One region of the Paenibacillus sp. SAF-068 genome, then DNA from elsewhere that is predicted to be linked to it. Evidence: riboswitches for the same ligand, from Rfam matches in the RefSeq annotation. Region 1 holds a riboswitch; the other holds the start of a gene.
The links. Region 1 has a riboswitch for glycine ahead of sdaAB (L-serine ammonia-lyase, iron-sulfur-dependent subunit beta). Riboswitches for the same ligand answer to the same signal wherever they lie in the genome.
Positions count from the first base shown of each region.

Region 1 (12,599 bases):
ATTGTCATCGGTGATGAACAACCTGCCGACCGTTTTGATTAACCTGCTAGCCATCCAGGGTGCGCACACCGAAGGTATTATTCAAGAAGTATTGATCTATGCCAATGTCATTGGTTCCGATCTGGGTCCCAAAATGACTCCGATAGGGTCTCTTGCCACCTTGCTGTGGTTGCATGTGTTATCCCGCAAAGGTGTGAAGATTACATGGGGATATTATTTCAAGGCTGGCATCATCCTGACCATTCCCACCTTGTTAATTACCCTAGCCGGGTTGGCATTGTGGTTATGGATTCTGGGTTAGAAAAAGTAGTTTTACATTAAGTATCCATAAGATAATTCTGTTGTAATGTAAAAAGCTGCTCTCACAGCTGGTGCGCTACGCACTGGCAGCGAGGCAGTTTTTTTGTTCATCTTCTGTGTCTTCTATAGAAGGAATGAAAATTCTCTATTTCTATTATGCACCTAACCAATTACAGAAGGCCAGCCTCCGATAGGGTTGGCCTTTTTTGCCTACTTCCCAGGCTGAACATTGAAATGACTGAGATTCAACGAGCGCTGACACAGCGCAGGGGACGGAACGATTGTGGAAAAGCGAAGCGTTCGCCTTTATCCCCGGATGTATTCCTTTGAAAAAAAAATCATATAAATCCGGGGATAACAGCGATTGAAACAACGTCCGTTCCCGAAGCGGCCACTTCAGCGCCAAATAAATCCCAAATATTTCAATATACAGCCGATATTTTTAACATTGCGTTTACAAAACACTGTTTTTAAGATGACATACCGAAACTACAATGATTAAAGAGTTGATGGTGAACAAACAAATTCACAAAACGCCATCACTACATTGGGGGAGGAAAACAAAACATGTTTAAAAAGTTGCCGTTTATTTTGATGACCTTAACGTTCGTACTGGTACTCGCAGCATGCGGATCGAAAAATGACGCTGGTACAGAGGGTGCCGCAAGCAATGGATCAGGAGAAGCTGCTACTGAGCTTAGCGGTAACATTCTGGCAGTCGGATCGACAGCATTGCTACCTCTGGTAGAACAAGCTGGACAGAAATTTATGGCAGTTGATGAATATAAGAACGTAACGGTTCAAGTTCAAGGTGGCGGTAGTGGTACTGGTTTGACACAAGTATCTGACGGACAAGCTACAATCGGTAACTCTGATGTATTTGCAGAAGAGAAACTGGAGGACGAAGCCAAAGTAAAAGAACTGGTTGACCATCAGGTAGCAGTAGTAGCTATGGCTCCAGTTAGCAACAAAGCTGCAGGTGTAGAAGATTTGACGAAGCAACAACTGATCGACATTTTCTCCGGTAAAGTAACGAACTGGAAAGATGTTGGTGGCGCGGATCAAGCAATCGTTATTGTAAACCGTCCGAGTAGCTCCGGTACTCGTGCAACGTTCGAGAAGTATGCATTGGGTGCAAAAATGGATGATATCCAAGGTTCGATTCAAGAAGATTCTTCTGGTAACGTAAAAAAATTGGTTTCTGAAACGCCAGGTGCTATTGGTTACCTTGCCCTGTCTTACTTGGATGACAGTTTGCAAGTATTGAAATACGAAGGTGTAGAAGCAACAGTGGAGAACGTAGAAGCAGGAACTTATCCAGTGTGGGCTTACGAGCACATGTATACCAAAGGTGAGCCGGATGCAGCAACAAAAGCGTTCCTGGACTACATCCTGAGTGATGAAATTCAACAAAATGACGTGACAGAACTTGGATACATTCCAATGTCAGGTATGAAAGTAAAACGCGATGCAGCAGGTAATGTGGTTGAGTAATCTTTGAACTTGCGCATACAGCGAAAGAGGCGGACTTAGGTCCCGCCTCTTTACGCGGTTTGCTCTGAAATAATCCCATATTTTGCATTAATTCTACTATAGAAGGATGGTTGTTATGGAACAGACCGAAGGGGGAACGGTAATGAATAACAAGTTGAAACCGCGCCGGCCCTTAAAAGAGAAACATTATTGGGAAGAGTGGACGGGACGGATTTATACGTCGATTTGTGTCGTTTTCCTGATCGTTGTCATGTTTTCCATTGTTTATTTTGTAGCGTCCAAGGGACTATCGACATTTTTCCAGAATGGAATAAGCATAAGTGAATTTCTGGGTGGGAAAACGTGGAATCCAACTGGAGAACCTGCTTTCTACGGGGCATTGCCGTTCATCACAGGTTCTTTCATTACAACCTTGCTTGCAGCATTGATCGCGAGCCCGCTTGGCTTGTGTGCAGCACTCTTCATGACAGAGATTGTCCCGGGTAAAGGGAAAAAGATATTGCAACCTGCGATTGAGCTCTTGTCGGGAATTCCGTCCGTTGTGTACGGATTTATCGGTCTGAGTGTCATCGTACCGTTGCTGCGCAGTATCTTTGGTGGAACAGGCGTCGGGATTGCAGCCGGATGTCTTGTTCTCGCGGTCATGATTCTTCCTACGGTGACAAGTATTATGGCAGATGCGTTGTCCGCGTTGCCAAAAGGATTGCGTGAATCCTCCTACGCACTGGGGGCCACTCGCTGGCAAACCATCTACCGTGTCATTATTCCAACGACCTTACCAGCGTTGTTGACAGGTGTCGTGCTCGGTATGGCTCGTGCTTTTGGTGAAGCACTTGCTGTACAGATGGTTATCGGTAATGCACCGCATGTTCCGACATCCTTGCTCGAATCGGCTTCAACATTAACAAGTGTAATTACACTCAGCATGGGTAACACCACGATGGGTTCCGTTCATAACAATGCACTGTGGAGTATGGCGCTTGTCCTGTTGGTGATGACATTTGTCTTCGTCATTCTGGTTCGCCTGCTTGAAAGGAGAAACCGGGTATGAAAATGAAGGCAAAGACGGTAGATAAAATTGCAACCTCCGTTATCGTTGTATTGGCCCTGTTCATTGTTATGTTATTGCTCGGCCTGCTTGGATTCATCATGTATAGAGGTATTGGACATATCAGCTGGAACTTCCTGACGAGCGCACCACAGTTGCTCAAGGGTGGCGGCGGGATTGGTCCACAGCTCTTTAACTCGGTATTCTTGCTTATCCTGACATTGATCGTTACCATTCCACTTGGATGGGGCGGCGGAATTTACATGGCGGAATACGCCAAACCGGGCAAGATTACCAGCTTCATTCGTCTGGTCGTTGAAGTGTTGTCATCATTCCCGTCCATCGTTATCGGTTTGTTTGGTCTCTTATTGCTAGTAAATCAATTTGGTCTTGGCTTCTCCCTGATCTCGGGTGCCTTGGCTCTGGCAATCTTTAACTTGCCACTGATGGTGCGGACAACGGAGCAGGCGTTCCGAGCTGTTCCGAAGGAACAGAAGGAAGCCGGTCTGGCGCTTGGACTGTCCAAGTGGAAAATTATCACTTCCATTCTGCTGCCCGTGGCATTGCCGAGCTTGATTACGGGTACGATCCTGGCATCGGGCCGGATCTTTGGTGAAGCAGCCGCGCTGATGTTCACCGCAGGTATGAGTAGTCCGCCATTAGACTTTACAGACTGGAATCCGACGAGTCCAAGATCACCGCTTAATCCTTTCCGTCCGGCAGAGACACTTGCTGTTCATATCTGGAAAGTGAATAGTGAAGGCATTGGGCCAGATTCCAAAGAAGTGGCAGCAGGGGCATCCGCCGTGCTTGTCATTCTCGTGCTGGCGTTCAATCTAAGTGCACGCTGGATCGGTCGGGTTGTATTCCGCCGCATGACAGCTTCGAAATAAGGAGGAACCAACATGGCCATACCTTTTGGTACGGAACAGTTAAGCATATATTATGGACATTTTCAGGCGGTTAAACAGATCAGCCTGACGTTTCCTGAAGCAAGCGTAACGGCTCTTATTGGACCGTCTGGTTGCGGTAAATCCACGTTCCTTCGGTCACTTAACCGGATGAACGACGAGATTGCCGGTTCCCGTACAGAGGGACATATCTGGATGGACGGTAACGATCTGAATGAGCCTGGAACCGATGTAATCAAGCTTCGCCAGAAGATTGGCATGGTGTGGCAGAAGCCGAATCCTTTTCATAAGTCCATCTACAACAATATCGCGTTTGGCCCCCGCTACCGTGGTACGAAGAGTAAGAAGGCACTGGATGAAATTGTGGAAAAAAGCTTGCGTCGTGCAGCACTCTGGGACGAAGTGAAAGACAGACTGAACGAGTCAGCTCTGTCTCTCTCGGGTGGACAACAGCAGCGTTTATGTATCGCCCGCGCCCTGTCTGTTGATCCGCAGATTCTGCTGCTCGATGAGCCTGCATCTGCACTTGACCCGGTATCTACCGGTAAAGTTGAAGAGTTGATTACCGAGCTCAAGAAGGAACTGCGGATTGTTATTGTTACCCATAACATGCAGCAGGCAGCACGTATCTCGGATTATACAGCTTACTTCTATCTGGGAAGCATGATTGAGCACGGGGATACAGAACATATTTTCACGAACCCGGACAATCGTCTGACCCAAGAATACATTATGGGCCGTTTTGGTTAATTGGATCATGGAGTGTCACATAGAGCAACAGACAGAGAGATTAAGAGATAAATAGAGAAAAAAAGAAAGCGCAATGCCTGGACGGTTGTTCGGGGGTTGTGCTTTTTTAATTTAATTCTGAAAGAGTTTGCTGCGTGTAAAGCTAGTATGCTACGATATTCAGTGCAAAGATAGCGTTTACATAACTCCGAAGGAGATGTTGATAATCACTACGGATCAGAGGTCTTACGACCATATGGCAGCTCAGATCATTAAGAACTATAACATGGAGAAACCTGTCGTTTCCTATATTCGCCACAATGAGAATCTGACGTATCATGTCGTTGATGAAGCAAATGGGCAGAAGTATCTGCTACGTATTCATCAAGCCGCATATGCAAGTATGACGGGCATTCAGCATACCCCTCCTGCACTGGAGGCAGAGATGAACCTGCTTCATGAGTTAAATGCAACGACAGCATTGCGCGTACAACATCCGGTACGCAATCTATCGGGAGATTGGGTCACGGTATGGAGAAGTGAGGAAGGGAAAGAGATTTGCTGTACAGTATTGGAGTGGATTGAAGGTAGGGACATTCAGCAGGGAGAACGGCTGACAACAGAGCAGATTATGGACTTGGGTGTTCAACTGCAGACACTGCATCAACATGGGCGTATACAGCAACAGAAAGATCGAACAAAGGCACGGCCGGCTTATGGCAATATCCATGAGAACTTGATCATGCTAGGACAGCTGGAGGAAGGTGTCCGATTGGGGATTTTTACAACGGAAGACTTCGATCTGCTTCGTGAGACGTTTGAGAACATTAATAAGCAGCTAGCAACGTACCCACAGCACGCGGAGACATGGGGGATCATTCATGGGGATATTACGCGCAACAATCTGCTGATCACGGGTCAGGGGATTTCCATGATTGATTTTTGTCTACACGGTTACGGTTATTATCTGTTCGATGCCGGTGGGGCAGCGCTTATGTTCAATCGGGAGGAACGTGACATATTCTTATCTGGATACACGAAACAAACCGCACCGCTAACAGAGCGAGATATCCGGCTGATGGAAGGGTTCATGTTGATCTTTACACTGGGGTATTATGCCTTTCAGATGGCGAACGAGTCGAGGCACGAATGGATGAAAGATCGTATGCCGAAGCTATGCAGCAAGTATTGCAGACCTTATGTACAGAACAAGAGCATCTTCTACGAACTGTAAATTGTAATCCGGATGTGCATGGGTTGCCTGAACACCCGAACAGTTCATGGACAATATCATAAAATAGCAGTAAGCACTCATCGATGGAAGGATAATGAAGTGTGAGCTGTATATATACGATATTTTTAACGTAATAATGTGATGAAAGTTGACAAAATATTCTGGTTTTCATCGATTCTATGCGAAATGAAGGAAATACACCCAAAGAAATCGTTAAGTTTGTTGACACTGATCTTCCGGTCGATTAATCTTAATGAGAAGAAATGAACGACTTCCACTACTGTTCTGACATAAGCTCAGAATGGTTCCATACAGCGGATGATAACGAGCGGGAGAGACCTGGGATAGCCGAGCACAATGGCTAATGTTCAGGCACCGAAGGAGCAAGCTGCTGCGCACCCGGCGCAGTGGTTAATCTCTCAGGTAAATGTACCATCGTTGGACGCAACTCTGGAGAGTGCGCGAACTGCGCCACCCAAGGGGTATATGATCAGTCAGGTTGGTGATCTTGCCTGTAATTGCAGGCCGTTCACCTCGTCCTTGGACGCTGCTGATCATGAAACTCTCAGGTATCGAGGACAGAGAGAGGGCCTGAGGCCTTCTTCTGTCCTTTTTTGATGTCATCATTCAGTAATTAAGGAACATTATGGAATGTGATCCTGGATGGAAATGACGAATACAATTGGAGGGTTACAAGGTGCGATTTAAAGATGTTTTTTCAATTATTGGCCCGTCGATGACGGGGCCTTCAAGTTCACATACAGCTGGAGCAGCAAGGCTGGGAAGAATTGCTCGTCAGTGGTTAGGTTGTACGCCTGAACGTGCCCGGCTGACGCTTTACGGTTCATTTGCTGATACGTATCAGGGGCACGGAACAGATCTGGCACTGATCGGTGGTCTGCTGGATTATGTTACAGACGATCCGCGTATCCCGGATGCAGAGCAATACGCAGAAGAAGCGGACATGGATGTTGAATTTTATACAAGTGGTCTGCCTGCTCCTCATCCGAATACCGTCAAAATCGAATTGTGGCACGGAGAACGTGCCTGCTCCTTGATTGGTGCTTCTATTGGTGGTGGAAGTGTATCGGTGCATGCGATGAATGATTTTCGTGTTCAGATTAGTGGTGAGTTTCCGACACTCGTTCTGCGACATGCAGACAAGGCAGGGGTACTTGCGTCAGTAACATCCACAATTAGTTCATCGGGGGTTAACATCGGGTATATGCAGGTGGATCGGAAAGCCCGTGATGGCGAAGCGCTGACCGCGATGGAAATGGATGGGGCGCCTAATCCTGAGATGCTCCAACGTCTAAAGGAGCTGGACCATGTGCTGGACATTCGTGTTATCGATTTGAAGAGAGGGGTTGATTCGAATGCGATTTAAACATTTGCACGAGCTGAATACGATCTGCACAGCGGAATCCAAAACGATTGCTCAGCTGATGATTGAGGAGCAGGTTCAGGAGACCAATACACCGGAAGCGGATGTTGTGAAGCAGATGTCTGAATATTATCAGGTAATGAAGGAAGCGGTACGTAAAGGGTTAACGGAAGATACCACATCACGCAGTGGATTAACGGGTGGAGACGGTAAAAAAATGGCCGATTACATTCGCAAGGGTGAGACTTGCTCAGGGGATGCTTCCGCACTTGCCATGGCATACGCCCTGTGTGTATCTGAAGTGAATGCCTCCATGGGCCGCATTGTAGCAACACCAACAGCCGGTTCCTGCGGCATTATCCCTGGTGTGTTTATTAGCTCACAGGAGCGATTTGGCTGGACGGACGAACATTTGGTGAACGGGTTGTTCTGTGCAGGCGCAGTTGGTTATGTTATTGCGAACAATTCATTTATCTCCGGGGCCGAAGGGGGTTGTCAGGCGGAAGTGGGTTCAGCGATTGGCATGGCTGCGGGTGCCATGGTTGAACTGCGTGGAGGCACACCGGAACAGGTCGTTCATGCCGTAGGCTTGGCGTTAAAAAATACACTCGGTCTCATCTGCGATCCGGTCGCAGGTCTCGTCGAAATTCCGTGCATCGTCCGTAACGGACTGGGTGCAGTTACGGCGCTGGCTGCAGCCGACATGGCCCTGGCCGGAGTGCGTAGTGCCATTCCGTCAGATGAAGTTATCGACGTCATGCTGGAAGTAGGCAGTGCGATGCCGAGCCGCCACCGGGAGACGGCCCAGGGCGGACTGGCCCAAACACCAACCGGTCGTAAAATGATGCAAAAGCTGGCTAAACCGAAGGCCAAGCGTGCAGAGCCTGATACGGAGTCGAAGCCAACGGATTCTGAGACAACTGGAATTGGGGCGGACCATGCTCAAGTGGACACCGACCCTCGGGTTTGATCTGAACCGGGGCCACCGAAATATAACGTGACATTTTGATGTATAACCGCGATATAAAAACAAGCGTCCGCGAACCCGAATCCGGGTTCTGCAGGACGCTTGTTTAATATCGCCAAATGATGCGAAGATGGACTCGCTTATATATGACCTCAGGTATATGTGTTTAATGAATCTAGTCCTGGCTCACAGGCGTACTCAGTACGGCATATCCATACGCGGGCAATTCAATGGCAAGCACGCCATCTTCCTTGGCGGTACGATGGTTTCCGCCAAACAGCTCGGTCCATTCCTCGTCACCAGCTTCCAGCTCGACAATAGCCGTCTCCTCCGAGCGATTGAACAGAACCAGAATGCGTTCCTCTTCATTCTGCCGCTCTAATACCAGTTGGCTGCCATCAGGACGAGCCTGAAGGAAACGAACGGTGCCTTCTGCACGCAGGGCAGGATGAGCATGACGCAGGGAGATCAGTTTCTGATAAAAGTCGAACAGCTCACGGTCCTGCTTCGCTTCATCCCATTCCATGCATTTACGGCAGCCCGGATCATGCTCGCCGTCCATGCCAATCTCGTCTCCGTAATAGATGCACGGCGTACCCATGTAACTGAACTGGAATAACGCAGCCAGCTTCATCTTGCGCTGGTCGCCTTCACACAGCGTGAGCAGCCGCGGGGTATCGTGGCTGTCCAGCAGATTGAATGCTACTTCGCTGGCTTGAAGCGGATAACGGGACAACTGTCGTCCGATGGAGTTCGCGAACTGTTCGGAGTGCATTGTATTTTTCACAAAGAAAGCATTCACGGCATCGGTAAACGGATAGTTCATGGACGCATCGAACTGGTCGCCTTGCAGCCAGGCGGAAGACTCGTTCCATACTTCGCCCAGAATGTAGGCTTCCGGATTGGCAGCCTTGACTACGCGGCGGAAATCCCGCCAAAAGGCATCATCCACTTCGTCTGCGACATCCAGCCGCCATCCGTCCGCACCCACTTCCTTGATCCAGTACTCGGCAACCTTCAGCAGATAGTCCTTAACCTCGGCATTCTCCGTATTCAGCTTTGGCATGTGCGCTTCGAATCCAAAGGTCTCATACGTAGGAATGCCCTCCTTCACGTCGAGCGGGAATTCATGTACATGGAACCAGTCTTTGTATTTGGATTGTTCTCCATTCTTCTGCACATCTACAAACGGCGCAAAAGTCTTCCCGGAATGGTTGAACACAGCATCCAGCAGTACGCGAATTCCACGTGCATGGCACAGCTCGACCAGTCGTTTCACGGTATCTGCGTCACCAAAATGCCGATCTACCCGCAGGTAGTCTTCAGTATCGTATTTGTGGTTGGTGGTGGCTTCGAAGATGGGTGTGAAGTAGATCGCATTAATGCCAAGATCACTGATATAATCCAGATGGTCGATCACGCCTTGAAGGTCACCGCCGAAGAAATTGAAAGGTGTTGGCTCGCCGCCCCACGGTTCCACCTGTTCCGGACTAATATCAGGGTTGCCGTTCGCGAATCGTTCAGGGAAAATCTGATAGAAGACGGCATCCTTAACCCATGCAGGGGGTGTGAATACAGCTCCCGCATGGATATAAGGGAACTGGAACATACGACCCGGATCGTCCGGTTCTTCTTCCTGGAAGTCCGTCTCGGTCATCCAGATCTGTTCATCTCCACTTTTGAGCAGAAAAGAGTACTTCAACCGATGGTAGGGAGGTTTCACTTCACCTTCGTAGTAATCGAACATGGAGTCAGAGGTGAATTTCGTTAAAGGGACCAGCGCTTTGGTAGCATCCCATGCATATTTGTCTCCGGTCAGGGCATGTACCTCGGTCAGATCATTCTTTTTGGCGCGCAGGCGCAGACGGATGGTATCTTGGTCATAGGCATAGGCCCAGTTCCGTTTGGGTTGATGATAGATGGCTTCCAATAGCATAATGAAATTCCTCCCGTCAGGTGTAGAACTGATATGTACTTGGTAGATTTGATTTGATATAACATTCCCCACGTTAATGGATAAGCTATAATTGGAATGTGTGGTAACCGTAAAGGACTCTAACATGGTTTTAACAAGACTTGGAATCCATAGGTTATAGGCTATAGACTGTTTTTATGATGGTGCTCAGATATATCATTAACCCAATGGGGGCGGAAAGGAAACGAATATTTGGATGAAAACCAAACTGTTATACATTGAAGATGATACGGAAATTGCAACTTGGGTCAGAGCTGATCTGGAGGAGCGCGGTTATGAGGTGGTATGGCTCGGCAGTGGTGAAGGTGCAGCTGAGGCTGCTGTTGGTTGTTCACTCATTATTCTGGATGTCATGCTGCCCGGACTGGATGGATTTACGGTGGGTCAGCGATTGAAAAAAGAACATCCAGCCGTGCCTATTGTCATGCTCTCGGCCAGAACGTCCATTGACGACAAGTTGCACGGTCTCGATTTTGCCGATGACTATGTGACGAAACCTTTTCACCCCGATGAACTGGCTGCCCGGATTGAGGTCCAACTACGGAAGGCGGGAACAGCGGTATCCTCCGACACTGCCCTGAAGCTGGATCATCTCTCCATCTATGAGAAGGACAACCGGATCGTCAATGAGAAGACGGGGGATGAGATTATTTTATCGGGAAAACAGTTCCATATCTTTGCCTACCTGCTACGACATATGGGCATGATTCGAACCAAAGAACAGATCTATGAAGCTGTCTGGAATGAGCCCTACTTGGACGGGGACAAGACCTTGATGGTACATATCCGACATCTGCGCGAAAAGCTGGAGCTTGATCCGGCCAATCCGGTCGTTATTCAGACGGTCCGCGGTGTGGGATATCGTGTGAAGAAGCCATGATCCGACGGTTCAGAGCATGGAAGACGATGAAGGAAGAGCGGAAAGGAGAACCGCGCATGGATCCTAAGCATACGCAAACCGGGCAAGGCAAGCTACGCTTCGGGCGTTCCTTAATGTCCAGATATATCATCCTGATTCTGGCGGCCGTATTATTCGTACCCGTCGTTCTTCCGATCATATCCGTTATATACATAGTCGTAGTGAATAACACGAATACGAACCAAGTGGCGCCGTACGGTGATGTTACCCGAATCAGTAACCTCTGGTCGCGTGAAGCGGAGAATCTGAATGGTGCTTCAGAAGAGGAGATTAAAGCCCGGTTGGAGCAATTACATGTCTCGTATCCCAAATCTTCCATGTATCGTGTGAATGCGAGCGGTGAGACCCTTTTTATTCTCGGTGGTGAAGACGTAACGTTTTTGGATTCCACATCGCTGGATGGCGGGACAGACAAGACACTGAGATGGTCACTGGATTCCGGGCAAACGGCAGAGACTCGAATTCCGGCCATATGGAATGCGAGCAACACGGTGCAATTCATGAAAGAAGCTTCCTTTCGAGATCCGTTAACCGTAGTTTCATACATCGGCGGAGGTGAAAAGGACAAGGGACAGGGATTCATAATCATTGAAGTGCCGCGGTCACTTCTGCAAATGACACAGAGTAACTGGCCGATGGAGCTCCTGTATCTCGGCATTGTCATGACCATCATCTTCATGATTTTCATCATCATGTCGATTCTCTTCTTCGCACGTATTCGCAAACGGCTTATTCGTCTACAGACAGCGATGATGACCCCGGGCAAGGAAGGCATTCCGCTTCCGGTTGATATCCGCCGGTCCGATGAAATCGGTCAGCTGGAGGAATCCTTTAATCTGATGATTCATCAACTGTCCGACAGTCGCCAGCGTGAGCGTGAGGAAGAACAATTGCGCAAACGTCTGATTGCGGGGCTTTCCCACGATCTGCGCACCCCGCTAACGGTGATTCGTGGACATATGCATGCGTTGCACAAGGAAGCGCTGAGCGAGCAAGGTGACCGTTCATTACATCGCATGGAAGCGAAGATGGAGGACCTCGGCGGGCTCATTGACAACATGTTATCCTATAATTTGCTCACGAGTGGTAAATATACGCTGAAGCTGGAAGAGAAAGATATGCTGCGGATTGTCAGGGAAACAGCGGCAGCATGGTATCCGGTCTGGGAGAAAGAGCAATTCGAAATTGATATTGATCTGCCAGAGGAACCGCTGATCTGGCATATGGATGAACAGGGCATGCGCCGTGTTCTGGATAATCTGTTCCAAAACGTGATCCGTCATGCCGCCAGCGGGAAATATATTGGGATCTCCACCCGGGAGATTCAGGGTGAGACGGCTATCGTTATTCAGGATCGCGGTCCGGGAATGCAACAGGATTCCAACACCAAAGGCACAGGTCTGGGTTTATCCATTGTCGATCTGTTGATTCGTGAAATGGGGCTGCGCAAGCGGATGGACAGTTCCGATACGGGTGTCCGGACTTACATCTACAGTGGTAAGGGAAGTAAGGAGACAACCAACCGCTGAGATTGCTTTTTTAAACTAAACTTAAACTGAAGACTACCTTGGCTTTAACCTTGAAAGGTTACGATAGTTCCGAGGTGATCATACAGTGAGTGAAAACATTATTCAAACG
Region 1 is NZ_JBQCJX010000005.1:142,594-155,192, reverse strand. Features, by position in the region: gene ACTHPG_RS23435 (arsenic transporter) at 1-301, shown strand, start outside; gene ACTHPG_RS23430 (phosphate ABC transporter substrate-binding protein) at 868-1,794, shown strand; gene pstC (phosphate ABC transporter permease subunit PstC) at 1,910-2,845, shown strand; gene pstA (phosphate ABC transporter permease PstA) at 2,848-3,735, shown strand; gene pstB (phosphate ABC transporter ATP-binding protein PstB) at 3,748-4,503, shown strand; gene ACTHPG_RS23410 (phosphotransferase enzyme family protein) at 4,739-5,716, shown strand; glycine riboswitch at 6,036-6,160, shown strand; glycine riboswitch at 6,165-6,300, shown strand; gene sdaAB (L-serine ammonia-lyase, iron-sulfur-dependent subunit beta) at 6,414-7,103, shown strand; gene sdaAA (L-serine ammonia-lyase, iron-sulfur-dependent, subunit alpha) at 7,093-8,070, shown strand; gene ACTHPG_RS23395 (alpha-glycosidase) at 8,243-10,003, opposite strand; gene ACTHPG_RS23390 (response regulator transcription factor) at 10,239-10,922, shown strand; gene ACTHPG_RS23385 (HAMP domain-containing sensor histidine kinase) at 10,979-12,490, shown strand; gene ACTHPG_RS23380 (ABC transporter ATP-binding protein) at 12,576-12,599, shown strand, end outside.

Region 2 (12,599 bases), on a different contig from region 1:
GATTGATCCGGTTAAAGCAAGTATTGCCGATAACATGATCAATGCGGAATTTGCACTGAACGAAACGGCATCGCAATTTATCTCCATGTTTGAGAACATGAAGAGTGCATACTTACAGGAACGTGCAGCAGATATGCGTGACGTTACCAAACGTGTGCTAAATCACTTGCTTGGTATCGACTTTATGAGTCCGGCTGAGATTAACGAAGAAGTGATCGTGCTTGCGGAGGATCTGACGCCTTCCGACACGGCTCAATTGAACCGCCAATTTGTTAAAGGTTTCGCAACCAATATTGGTGGACGTACTTCTCACTCCGCGATCATGGCTCGCTCTCTTGAAATTCCGGCTGTCGTTGGAACAAAGGACATCCTGGCTCAAGCGAAGCAAGGCGATATGATCATTGTTGATGGTCTGGATGGTCACGTGCTGGTTAACCCTACGGATGAAGTTATTGCTGAATACCGTTCCAAACAGGAGCAGTATGATGCACAACGTGCTGAGTGGAGAAAATTACGTGATGAGCCAACAGTAACAGTGGACAACGTTCATGTTGAACTTGCAGCCAACATCGGTACACCGAATGATGTAACGGGTGTTCTGGAGAACGGTGGCGAGGCTGTAGGCCTGTACCGTACCGAGTTCTTGTACATGGGCAGAGACAAGCTTCCTTCCGAAGATATTCAGTACAATGCATACAAAGCGGTACTGGAAAAAATGGAAGGCAAACCTGTCGTTGTTCGTACCCTCGACATCGGTGGAGACAAAGAGCTTCCATACCTGGATCTGCCAAAAGAAATGAACCCATTCCTCGGCTTCCGCGCAGTTCGTCTGTGTCTGGACCGTCTGGATATCTTCCGTACACAATTGCGTGCATTGCTGCGTGCAAGTGTACATGGAAACCTGCGTGTTATGTTCCCAATGATCGCAACACTGGGTGAATTCCGTGAAGCAAAAGCTGTCTTGCTCGAAGAGAAAGAGAAGCTGGTTGCTGAAGGTATTGCTGTTTCTGACAGCATTCAACTCGGAATCATGGTCGAAATTCCTTCGACGGCAGTTCTCGCAGATCAGTTTGCCAAAGAAGTGGATTTCTTCAGTATCGGAACGAACGATCTGATTCAATACACTATGGCTGCAGACCGTATGAACGAACGCGTATCGTATCTGTACCAACCTTACAACCCGGCCATTTTGCGTTTGGTTAAAATGGTTATCGATGCAGCACATCGTGAAGGCAAATGGGTTGGCATGTGCGGTGAGATGGCAGGAGACGAAACAGCAATTCCATTGCTGCTCGGTCTTGGATTGGATGAGTTCAGCATGAGCGCAACCTCCATTCTGCCAGCCCGTAGTCAGATCACCAAGCTGTCCCGTGCGGATATGCAGGAACTGGCTGCTAAAGCTCTGGATATGCAAACGGCTGAACAAGTCGTTGAATTGGTTCAAAGCATTCAAGCGTAATTTTGCCGGGGTTTCCTCCGGATTTGAGGTTTTTCTTTTTCCGATAATGAGCTGCATTCATGCAGCGATTTTGCCGGTATCCGCTGTTACAGCGGGTACTGGCTTTTTTTGTTTTGAGTGTTTCTTCTTTTCTCCAGATAAGCTAGATTTTCCAGTTTGTATATTGAGTGAAAATCATTATCATTAAGGTAGATAACCATAATTAAAAATACATATCATGCTGTGGGGAAAGTAGGGTTGCGATGAAAGGCAATGAGAAGAAGGCAGTTCAATTGCTTAAATATAGCAGTATCGATACGTTTGAAGTGTCCCGGAATGGAGAATCTGTTCATCCCGTTGCAGGTGAACACACGGCTATCCTGTGTATGGGCGGCACGGGAACACTACTCACCAATGAACACATTTCGCCACTAAACCAAGGAGAAGTTTATTTACTTCCTTCAGGGGATGGGTTCAGGCTGATGGCTGATGAGCAAGTGTTAACAGGCTTTTTGATCCGGTTTGAAATATACGAGATTGTCGGGGAACAGCAAGTAATCACAAGCAAAGATTGTATGAGAGGCTTATTCTGGTGTAAAGACCAACAACAACTCGCCATCTCATGCAGTCGATTGATTCAATCTGACGCTGCTGGCGAAGAGGATCAATTCAGCAGACAGGCCGAATTATATGGTCTGATGTCTTCGCTTGTTCAAGCCGAAGTAAAATCACAGAGCATAGAAACTACGGCTGCTGCCATTACACGCGTATCCGAATTTATGAGTGAACATCTGGAGCATGAACTGAAGCGTAATGAACTGGCCAAGCTGGCTGGACTGAGCCCGGGATATTTTTCGTGGGCATTTCAACATTATATAGGAAAGACGCCTACAACGTATCTGATGGACATCAGAATGAAACGTGCAAGAGAACTGCTTTTATCAGGTGACGGTGTAAAAGAGACCGCAGTTCGTGTCGGCTACGAAGATGAATTTTATTTTAGCAGGAGATTCAAACAGAAGATGGGCCTTTCACCAATCGCTTTTGTCAAAAGCCGTAGATACAGCATCGCAAGTGTATCTGATCCGATCTCGGGTAGTTTACTGGCGCTTGGTCTGCTTCCAAAGGCGGCGGCTTTTTATCCCAATCACGAGTTATACAATCGCATGACCCGGCTGCACTCTTATGAGCTTGGGGAGGGGGCAATTTGGCAAGAAAATGTGGAAAGATTACGTGTGGCGGAGCCCAACCTTATTTTTTGCACTGACAGTCTGGCAGAACAGGCACGAAAAGAGCTGGAGCATATTGCGCCTACGGTCCCCATCCCGTGGTTATCGGCGGACTGGCGACAACAGCTGCGAACCATTGCAGAAGTGATGGAGCAACGAGAAGAGGCTGAGGGATGGTTGGCAGAATACGACAGAAAAGCAGAGACAGTCTATCACAAAGTTAGACGTAAAATTGGTGGAGCTACCGTAAATATATGGCGAATTACTGATACGGAGTACCGGATTTATGGAAAACGTAATGCTGGCGCGGTCCTCTATAATGATTTTGGACTGACGGCTACACATCGTCTCGACGAGATCACTGTTTTTGAATCAGTGACGAAAGAAGCACTGGAAAACTACGATGCAGACATCCTCATTATCATGGTGGATTCCACAGAGCAGGCAGTCAAGGAATGGAGGGCACTTCAGATCAGCGAACAATGGCAACGTTTGGCAGCGGTGAGACATGAGCATGTGTATGAGGTGGGAACCGAAAAATTATTCGAGTATTCAGCTTGGTCGCATGATCGGGCACTTTCTTACTTTATGCGGTTATTTGGCTGACCAAAGTCCAGTTCAATCCGTTTAAATATCCATGTTTGGACGGAGCATTGAATGATATGATAATCATTGAGAAAGAAAATCATTATCAATTCAAGGAGGTGACTGTTCCATTTCTGGAAAGCCGCCTTGGAATCTGGAGCAATTATACGAAGTACCTGAACGATTCCAACTCTCCGAAGATCTACATACCGGAGTTAATTCCTTATTCTATGAGGGTGTTTCATACAAAGGACGTGCTACTCGCATATTTGCCTACTATGGAATCCCGGACTCAATCTCTCCGGACGAGGAAGTGCCAGCTCTTATATTGGTCCATGGTGGAGCTGGCACAGCATATAAGAGCTGGGTGAAAGAATGGATGGCAAGGGGGTATGCTGCGATTGCCATGGATCTGGAAGGACATGTTCCATACGGGGATGAGGAACACACAGAACGAATGGAATGGCCTTCACATCCATGGAGCGGACCAGTGAAGCAAGGTGTATTTGCCGATTACGAGCAGCCTGTAGAGGACCAATGGATGTATCATGCGGTAGCTGCCGTAATAAAGGCCCATTCACTTCTCGGCTCCTTCAAAGGGGTGGATAAACATCGAGTAGGCATAACCGGAATTTCCTGGGGAGGGATCATCACAAGTTTGGTAGCAGGACTGGATACTAGGCTTTCTTTTGCCATGCCTGTTTATGGATGTGGGTATTTATATGAACCAGGTTCCTATTATGGAATGGGCTTTGCTTCTATGCCGGAGGTAGATGCTGAACGTATTCGTTTATTATGGGATCCCTCTACTTACCTCTCCGGGAGTCGACTACCGATGTTGTGGCTTAACGGGAGTAATGATACACATTTTCCGCTATCCATTTTCAACAAGTCCTATGAAGAGCATCTCAACTGTTACCCGATTAACAGACATAGCAGATTAAGTCTTCATCCGGGTCTTGGGCATTCATACAAGGATGCATGGACATGCAGTGAGGTCTATGCATTTGCTGATAGTATCGCTAAGGGGGGACCGGCACTTACTGAGATACGTGGAGAACAGTTCGAGGGTGATTGGTTCAGCGTACATTATGCCTCATCCGTTCCGATTCTGGAAGCTACGTTGTATTGGTGTAAGGACGATAGGGATTGGAGGATTACCAAATGGGAGACGATCCCCGCATCGTTGGATGCAATAAACAACAAAGCAATGATACGTCTTCCAAAGCATGCTGTTTCGTTCTTTGTGAATATGAGAAATGAAAAGGGCTGGATTACGAGTACACGCGTCATGAAAATAAGAAAAGAATAACCAATGAATAAGGGGATTTGTATAAAATGAAACGACGGAATCAACGCAATTTAACTATAACCGCAGTTTTGCTTGCAATGCTAGTTCTGATCGTGGCCTGTGGCAACGAAGTCAAACCAGGTGTGTCTGCCGAGGAACCAGCGCCACAGGAACAATCTGCATCTAATGATACTAATGATGCTACTTTTACATTTAAGGATACAACCGGAGAGCAGACGTTATCTCAAGAACCGGTGAATATCGCTTCAACAGTGACATATTTGACGGATCACCTGATCGCGCTTGGTATGACACCGAAAGCCACGGTGAAGTCACAAAACGAAGATTTCCCGTTATATTTGAAACCTTTCTTGAATAATGTGGAGATCATTGGTGAACAAGGTAAAGTTAGTGCCGAGAAATTGCTATCTCTTGGGCCAGATCTAATTATGACGGATACGAACAGCGAAGAGCAGTACGAGAGTTACGCCAAGATTGCTCCAACGGCGATGCTGGAGAATGGGTATGTAGCACCTGACTGGCAGACGGCATTTCGCGCAACTGCTGCTTCGTTTGGTCTGAACGATAAAGCTGAGGAAGTAATCACTGCCTATGAAAAAGAGAAAGCGGAGGCGATCCAGAACGTACACGCCAAAGCGGAAGGTAAGACACTTATGGTATTGCGTATCAGAAATGATGTTCGTTACTACGGAGATATGGATTATAGATGGCTTTACGACGATTTTGGCTTCTCCAGACCGGATGTTTTCCCGGAGACAAGTGCAGAAAGTCGGTATGAGGTGCTATCGAATGAAAAACTGCCAGAGATTAATCCGGATTACATCATCCTGATCAATGATAATGACGAAATCTATAATAATCTGGAGAGTCTTGGAATTTGGAAAAATATGAAGGCCGTGAAGAATAATCAGGTATTCCAGGTGGCGTCGGATTCATGGTTTGGTGGTTACGGACCTAATGCGGCGACTTCCATGCTGGATGACCTGACTCGTTTGTTCGGTCAATGATGCGCGAGGGGATACGTGAGGAACTGAGGGTCCACTTTAATCTTGTAGACAAACTGCATGGTGTGCCTGTTGCATCCTTATATGGCGATTCTATTCTGGACCCGGAGAAAATGAGCAGCTTCTTGTCCACCTACCAACAGTTAATCGAGGGGCATGACCAAACGGTCGCCGCAGCCTATTTCACCAGTTGGTTTGGAAGTGTAGCAGCTGCACTGCAATATATCGTCACGGTGTATGATGCAGCTCCCAATCTCTCGCTTGCCAATCTCAATGTACATTTGATGCAGGAAAAGGGATATACGCGAATTACTTTTCAACTTGAAAAACTGGAGGTTGACCTCGCTCCGAATGATTCGGAAGGAAGAAGCGTCTGGATTGAAGCAGAATTCAACCGTTTCTACAGTCGGACTGCACGTCCTTTAATAGAGTGTTTGTCCTACGTTTCGGGGTTGCATGTCAGCATGTTGTGGGGGCAGTTGCCAACGGCTTTGGAAAACTACAGGGAGAACATCTGTGAAGCATTTCAGCACGAAGAAGCTGTCATGCGCAAGTTAACTGCTGTTGAACATGTTATGCAAAATGTGCTGACTCCTAATGTGTTTGGGCTGGGAAAGAATCCGCTATGTGTCAGAACTCGCATGATTGATCATCCCCTGGAACCATCGAAGAGACTTGCGATCAAAAATGTATGTTGTCTTCAATACTTACGGCAAGGTCGATCCTATTGTTACACTTGTCCGCGTTTGGGGAAGAAGGAACGGGCTAATTGGAAGTCTTAGACTGAAAGAATACAGGACAGTGATAGGGGCCTAATCGGAGAAGAAAAAATAACAGCCGCGCTTCTGCGTGGCTGTTATTTTTTAAAACGGATAACTAATGTAAATGTTCCCTGTACTTCGTAATTATTTCACCCACCAGGCGGATACCGTACAGATACGAATGGTATGCTCAGGAAGGGATATTGTAGGAGCACTACGTATACAGGTTATTACTTGGTTTAACTGCAAGCGCAGTTCAGTACAGGTTTGCGGGCAGCAGTGGTCTCATCCAGACGAGTCACCGGTGTGCCATAAGGTGCGTTGAGTACCAATTCAGGTGTCTCTTCCGCTTCTTTGGCAATCCGTATCATCGTATCAATGAACCCATCCAGCGTTTCCTTGCTTTCAGTTTCCGTTGGCTCGATCATGATGCATTCCTCCACATTGAGCGGGAAGTATACCGTAGGCGGATGATATCCAAAATCAAGTAATCGTTTGGCAACATCCAGTGTACGCACACCATATTGCTTCAGTCCCCGACCCGACATGACAAATTCATGTTTGCATACACCTGGATACGGAATCTCATAGTAAGGTGCAAGACGGGCCATCATATAGTTGGCATTCAGTACCGCACACTCCGATACACGACGCAAACCTTCTGGTCCATAGGTGCGAATGTAGGCATATGCACGTACCAGGATACCGAAGTTTCCGTAGTAGGCTTTGACCCGACCAATCGATTGATCACCTTCACGATCAAATGCATACATACCATCTTCATTCTTGATCACCATTGGTTTAGGCAGGAACGGAATCAGACGGCTCTTCACGCCAACGGGTCCTGCACCTGGTCCACCACCGCCATGAGGCGTACTCATCGTTTTGTGCAAGTTCAGATGCACCACGTCAAAGCCCATATCACCCGGACGCGTAATGCCCATAATGGCATTGGAATTGGCTCCATCGTAATACAACAAGCCACCAGCCTGATGCACGATGGATGCAATCTCCTGAATATCTTTCTCGAACAGACCAAGTGTATTCGGGTTGGTTAGCATCAGTGCTGCCGTATCCGAACCAACAGCTGCTCGCAGTGCATCGAGATCCACCAATCCATCTGCGCGCGATGGAATCGTCACCGTTTCGAATCCTGCAACCGTTGCACTTGCAGGGTTGGTCCCGTGAGATGAATCGGGCACGATGACTTTGGTACGTTGTTCACCACGACCTTCGTGGTAGGCACGAATCATCATAAGTCCGGTCCATTCCCCATGGGCACCAGCGGCTGGTTGCAGGGTTACCGCATCCATACCTGTCAGCCCTGCAAGGTCGTTTTGCAATGTATATAACAGTTCAAGTGCACCTTGAATGCTGGATTCATGCTGATAAGGGTGGATTTTGGCGAAGCCATTGTAACGTGCAACATCCTCATTAATCTTCGGATTGTATTTCATCGTACAAGAACCCAGCGGATAGAATCCGTTATCTACGCCGAAGTTGCGACGGGACAGCGCAGTATAGTGTCTGATAACATCTACCTCAAATACTTCAGGCAGTGCCGCTGCTTCCGAACGGAGCATTTCCCGGGGAATCAACGTGTCAACAGCCTGACGAGGAACGTCACATTCCGGCAGGGAATAAGCGACGCGTCCAGGACTGCTGAGTTCAAAGATCAATGATTGTTCCGGAGCAGGAGATAAGGACTGTGCGCTGAATGTTGTAGCTGTCTCAGATTGAGCCGTAGTGGAGACAGAGGCGCCCATTTCGGATTGTCCTTGTACCGTTGTTGTCGTTGTCGTTGTCGTCGTTTCCTGAGTCACAGCGATCCCTCCAATGCTCGTGCGAATTCGTCGATCTCTTCCTTACTGCGTCGTTCGGTAACAGCAATCAGCATATGTCCGGCAAGCTCCGGATAATCACGTTCAAGCTCATAGCCACCGATAAAGCCCGCATCCAGCAGTTTCAATTGAAGGGCATCCACGTCGGTTCCTTCAGGCAGCTTAATCACAAATTCATTGAATGTTGGGGCATTAAACGTTAGGCTAACGCCGGGAATCGCAGTTAATGTATTCAGGGTGTAATGACTCTTTAGCAGATTCAGATCTGCGACATCAATCATGCCTTGTTTACCCATAATGGACATATAGACAGATGCGCTGAGCGCAAGCAAAGCCTGGTTGGAACATATATTGGATGTCGCCTTTTCGCGGCGAATGTGCTGTTCACGCGCTTGCAATGTCAGTACAAAACCGCGCTTGCCGTTGCGATCCGTAGTCTGGCCTACAATTCGACCAGGAATTCGGCGCATATGAGGCTGGGATACGGCGAAATATCCGCATGTCGGGCCGCCAAGTGAAGCGGCGATACCAAGGGGTTGCGCATCGCCAACAACGATGTCGGCACCCAGCTTGCCTGGGGCTTCCAGCAGACCCAGCGATAGCGGGTTGGCACTCACGACGAGCAGACCCTTGTGCGCATGCACGAGGTCAGCGGCTTGCTTTACATTTTCTACGGCACCAAAGAAGTTCGGACTCTGAATCATGACAGCAGCGGTATCATCCGATATGGCGGCTTGCAGGGCATCCCAGTCAGTGACTCCATCCTTATAGCCGATCTCGACAATCTCCAAACGGAGTCCATGCGCATAGGCCTGCAATACCTGACGGGCTTCCGGATGAACGGTACGGGATACGATCAGCTGTTTGCGACGAGTTGCCGCTGCGGCCAGATTGCCTGCTTCTGCAAAGGCAGTTGCGCCGTCATACATGCTGGCATTGGCTACAGCCATACCGGTTAATTCACAGATGTAAGACTGAAATTCGAAAATCGCCTGAAGTTCACCTTGGCTGATCTCAGGCTGATAAGGTGTGTAGGCAGTGTAGAACTCCGAACGTGAAATGACATGATTAATGACCGAAGGGACATGATGATCGTATATGCCTGCACCGAGGAAGCTGGCGTGTGTTTCAAAATTGGCATTGGCGCCAGCCTGTTTGGACATGTGACGTGTCAGTGCATATTCATCAAGTTTCGAGGATACGGGCAGCTCACCCTGATAACGAATCTCTTGGGGAATGTCCTGAAACAGTTCCTCCATCGTATCCACACCGATGGTTGCGAGCATGGCGCTCTGATCTTGCTCGGTCATGGGAATGTAACGGTGCTTGCTCATGCTTGATCAGCTCCTTGAGTAGGTGTCTTTGACGTACGTGTCCGTTTGTGAAAAGGGGTCTTTACGACCTCGGCTTTCAGTTTCTTACCGCGGATCTCAATCTCAAGCGGGGTCCCCAGCGCAGCATAACGGCTGTCGATGAGGGCAAGCCCCAGATTACGCTTCAATGTAGGGGATTGCGTACCTGTCGTCACTTCGCCAATCTGAACGCCTTCAGCGTAAATCGGATAGTGGGGGCGGGGAATGCCACGCTCCAGCACTTCGATGCCGACCAGTTTGCGGGCGGGACCGTCATTTTTTTGCTGTAACAAAGCTTCGTGTCCGATAAAGGGTCCAGCATTCAGCTTCACAAACATGCCAACACCAGCTTCAAGCGGAGAGATGGTTGCCGACAATTCCTGTCCATATAGAGGAAGCTTCGCTTCAAAGCGCAGTGTATCCCGGGCACCAAGTCCGGTTGGCACCAGCCCATGACCTTCACCGGCTTTCATTAATCCATTCCACACTACAGCAGCCTGATCTGCTGGAACATATAGTTCAAAGCCGTCTTCACCGGTATAACCCGTACGGGACAACAGCAACTTTACACCACATACTTCGGCATTCTGCACAAAACGAAACGGTTCAATGGAGCTTACATCTGTATCTGTAACTTTTCCGATAATATCTACAGCCAGTGGACCTTGCAGGGCGAGGAGCGCTGTCTGCTCCGAATCGTTGGTCATGCTTACGCCAGGGATCAGGTGCTCTTGCAGCCATGCCCAATCCTTGTCGATGTTGGAGGCGTTAACGACGAGCATATAATGCTGATCTTCCAACTTATACACGAGCAGATCGTCAACCACACCGCCATCTGGATAACACATCAGGGTATATTGGGCTTGACCCGGAACCAGCGTGGTCACATCATTGGTCATCATTTGTTGCAAAAATGTTTCAGCCTGCTCACCCTGTACCGTGAATTCGCCCATATGGGATACATCGAACAGTCCGGCACGCTCACGCACCGCTTCATGTTCTTTCTGGATTCCGCTGAATTGCACCGGAAGCTCCCAGCCTCCAAAATCAATGCACCGTACGCCTTCATATTGCTGATATAGTGAAAAGAGTGGTGTTCTTAGCAAATCGGACATCCAATCACCTCGTCATGGGCCGTCAAAAACGGCCGAATATACAATCGTGGATCAATGAACCAGGTTATTTTTTTAATTTTCAGCTAGAAGTCATTCGTAGATAAGTATGGTAAGGCAGCTATGGCAGCGCCGATTGGAATCCTGTTTTTCGTTTTTTGGGAAAAAGGAAAAGGACAGGCCAAAGAATCGGCATGCCAAGTAGCACGCTGCATTCTAAGGCTCTGTCCCTTGTACCTGAGAGTTACCCCGCCGCATTAGTAAAGCAGGTTTCCCCTTGGGTGATCATGACGCCCGCACAGGGCGAATAGATGCTCTCCAGAGTTGCGTCCCGTAAAAGTCCTTTTGCCTGAGAGATTCACCCCCGCTTATCGGTGGTTTACTCCTTCGGCGTTACCTCATGTACATCCCGAACCGGGTGGTATGGGTAATCTCTCCCTTTACATTCATCCGCGGGTATAACATAGTCCAATAAACACAATTACTCCTCTCATTAAAACGTGAATCCACTACCGATGTCAAGAACGATATCATAGATAATGATTAAAAACCGAATGTTTATTTTGAATTTTATTTTATCGTTCGTGTATTTAAAAAGGTTACGCTTACTATTCTAATATTCACCAGTATATGTAGAAAGAGTGTATTCAGGTTACGGTTTGAGGAGGCCAATATCAAATAAATTGTGAGGTATCTTGACATTTGATTCAAAAATATCATACGCTATGTTCTGGGAAAAAGGTTAAGGCCAAAGAACGCATGCACTCATTAATGAAAAGCGAGGCGGATATCGATGAGCGAATTGAAAAGTGATTTCCTGTACAGTGAAGAGCACGAATGGGTGCAAACCGTAGGGGAGGATACTGTACGTATTGGCATTACCGAGTTCGCGCAGCATCAGCTGGGTGACATTGTGTTTGTGGAATTGCCTGACCTTGAATCCAATGTAAAAGCAGAAGACAGCATTGGAACGATCGAATCGGTCAAAACGGTGTCGGACTTGTTCTCTCCCGTCACAGGTTCAATTATTGCAGTCAATGATTCATTGCAAGATTCACCTGAACTTGTGAACAGTTCTCCTTACGAGGAAGGCTGGATGATTGAGATTCGTGTTGAGGGAGATCTGACAGCAGCTTTATCTTCATTGATGAATGCAGAAGCGTATCGTAAACATACGGAAGAATAGGATCTACGAACTTGTACTTATTGACATATATTTTATAACAAAATAAAATGAGCTTTATATTGTTTTGACCTGTGTGAGCCTGATGCTTGCACAGGTTTTTTGTGCTTTCCAAGAATGATTTTGATTGAGAATTCAAGCAAATTGTGGATGTAAGTCCTCTGATTGGATCAAGCTATAGGGTAGGATATGATATTGGGAATGACAAATGTCATAGGCAATAAAATCCTTGTGTACCAATGGTTTCAGCGATTATGCATCAATAAAAGCGATTACATAACCTAATGTTGTCATCATTGTTCATGACGAAAGTACGCTTTCATTTCATTGAATAGAAGAGCATTCTCGCTTAGGATTACAGCAGGGGAGAAATGATACCCCTTTCATAAATCATAATCACTTGATCCAAGGAGGATAATACAATGAGTAATTTGGACCAATCGTCCAATTCCAAAGGTGGGCTACGGGTAGGTGTGCAGCGTTTTGGCCGATTCCTGAGCGGTATGGTCATGCCGAATATGGGTGCATTTATCGCCTGGGGATTAATTACGGCTATGTTTATTAAAACAGGCTGGTTCCCTAATGAGACGCTTGAACAGCTAGTCGATCCGATGATCAAATATTTGCTGCCACTGTTGATTGGTTACACCGGGGGTACGATGGTGCATGGTCAGCGTGGTGGTGTCGTGGGTGCCATTATGACCATTGGGGTCATCGTGGGCAGTGATATTCCGATGTTCCTCGGTGCCATGATTGCCGGACCACTGGCAGCATGGATCATC
Region 2 is NZ_JBQCJX010000002.1:87,037-99,635, forward strand. Features, by position in the region: gene ptsP (phosphoenolpyruvate--protein phosphotransferase) at 1-1,459, shown strand, start outside; gene ACTHPG_RS14455 (helix-turn-helix domain-containing protein) at 1,702-3,273, shown strand; gene ACTHPG_RS14460 (alpha/beta hydrolase family protein) at 3,407-4,564, shown strand; gene ACTHPG_RS14465 (ABC transporter substrate-binding protein) at 4,591-5,571, shown strand; gene ACTHPG_RS14470 (hypothetical protein) at 5,568-6,350, shown strand; gene gcvPB (aminomethyl-transferring glycine dehydrogenase subunit GcvPB) at 6,569-8,152, opposite strand; gene gcvPA (aminomethyl-transferring glycine dehydrogenase subunit GcvPA) at 8,149-9,504, opposite strand; gene gcvT (glycine cleavage system aminomethyltransferase GcvT) at 9,501-10,637, opposite strand; glycine riboswitch at 10,857-10,958, opposite strand; glycine riboswitch at 10,962-11,084, opposite strand; gene gcvH (glycine cleavage system protein GcvH) at 11,428-11,820, shown strand; gene ACTHPG_RS14495 (PTS mannitol transporter subunit IICB) at 12,240-12,599, shown strand, end outside.
Region 2: another riboswitch for glycine. It lies ahead of gcvT (glycine cleavage system aminomethyltransferase GcvT); the one in region 1 lies ahead of sdaAB (L-serine ammonia-lyase, iron-sulfur-dependent subunit beta).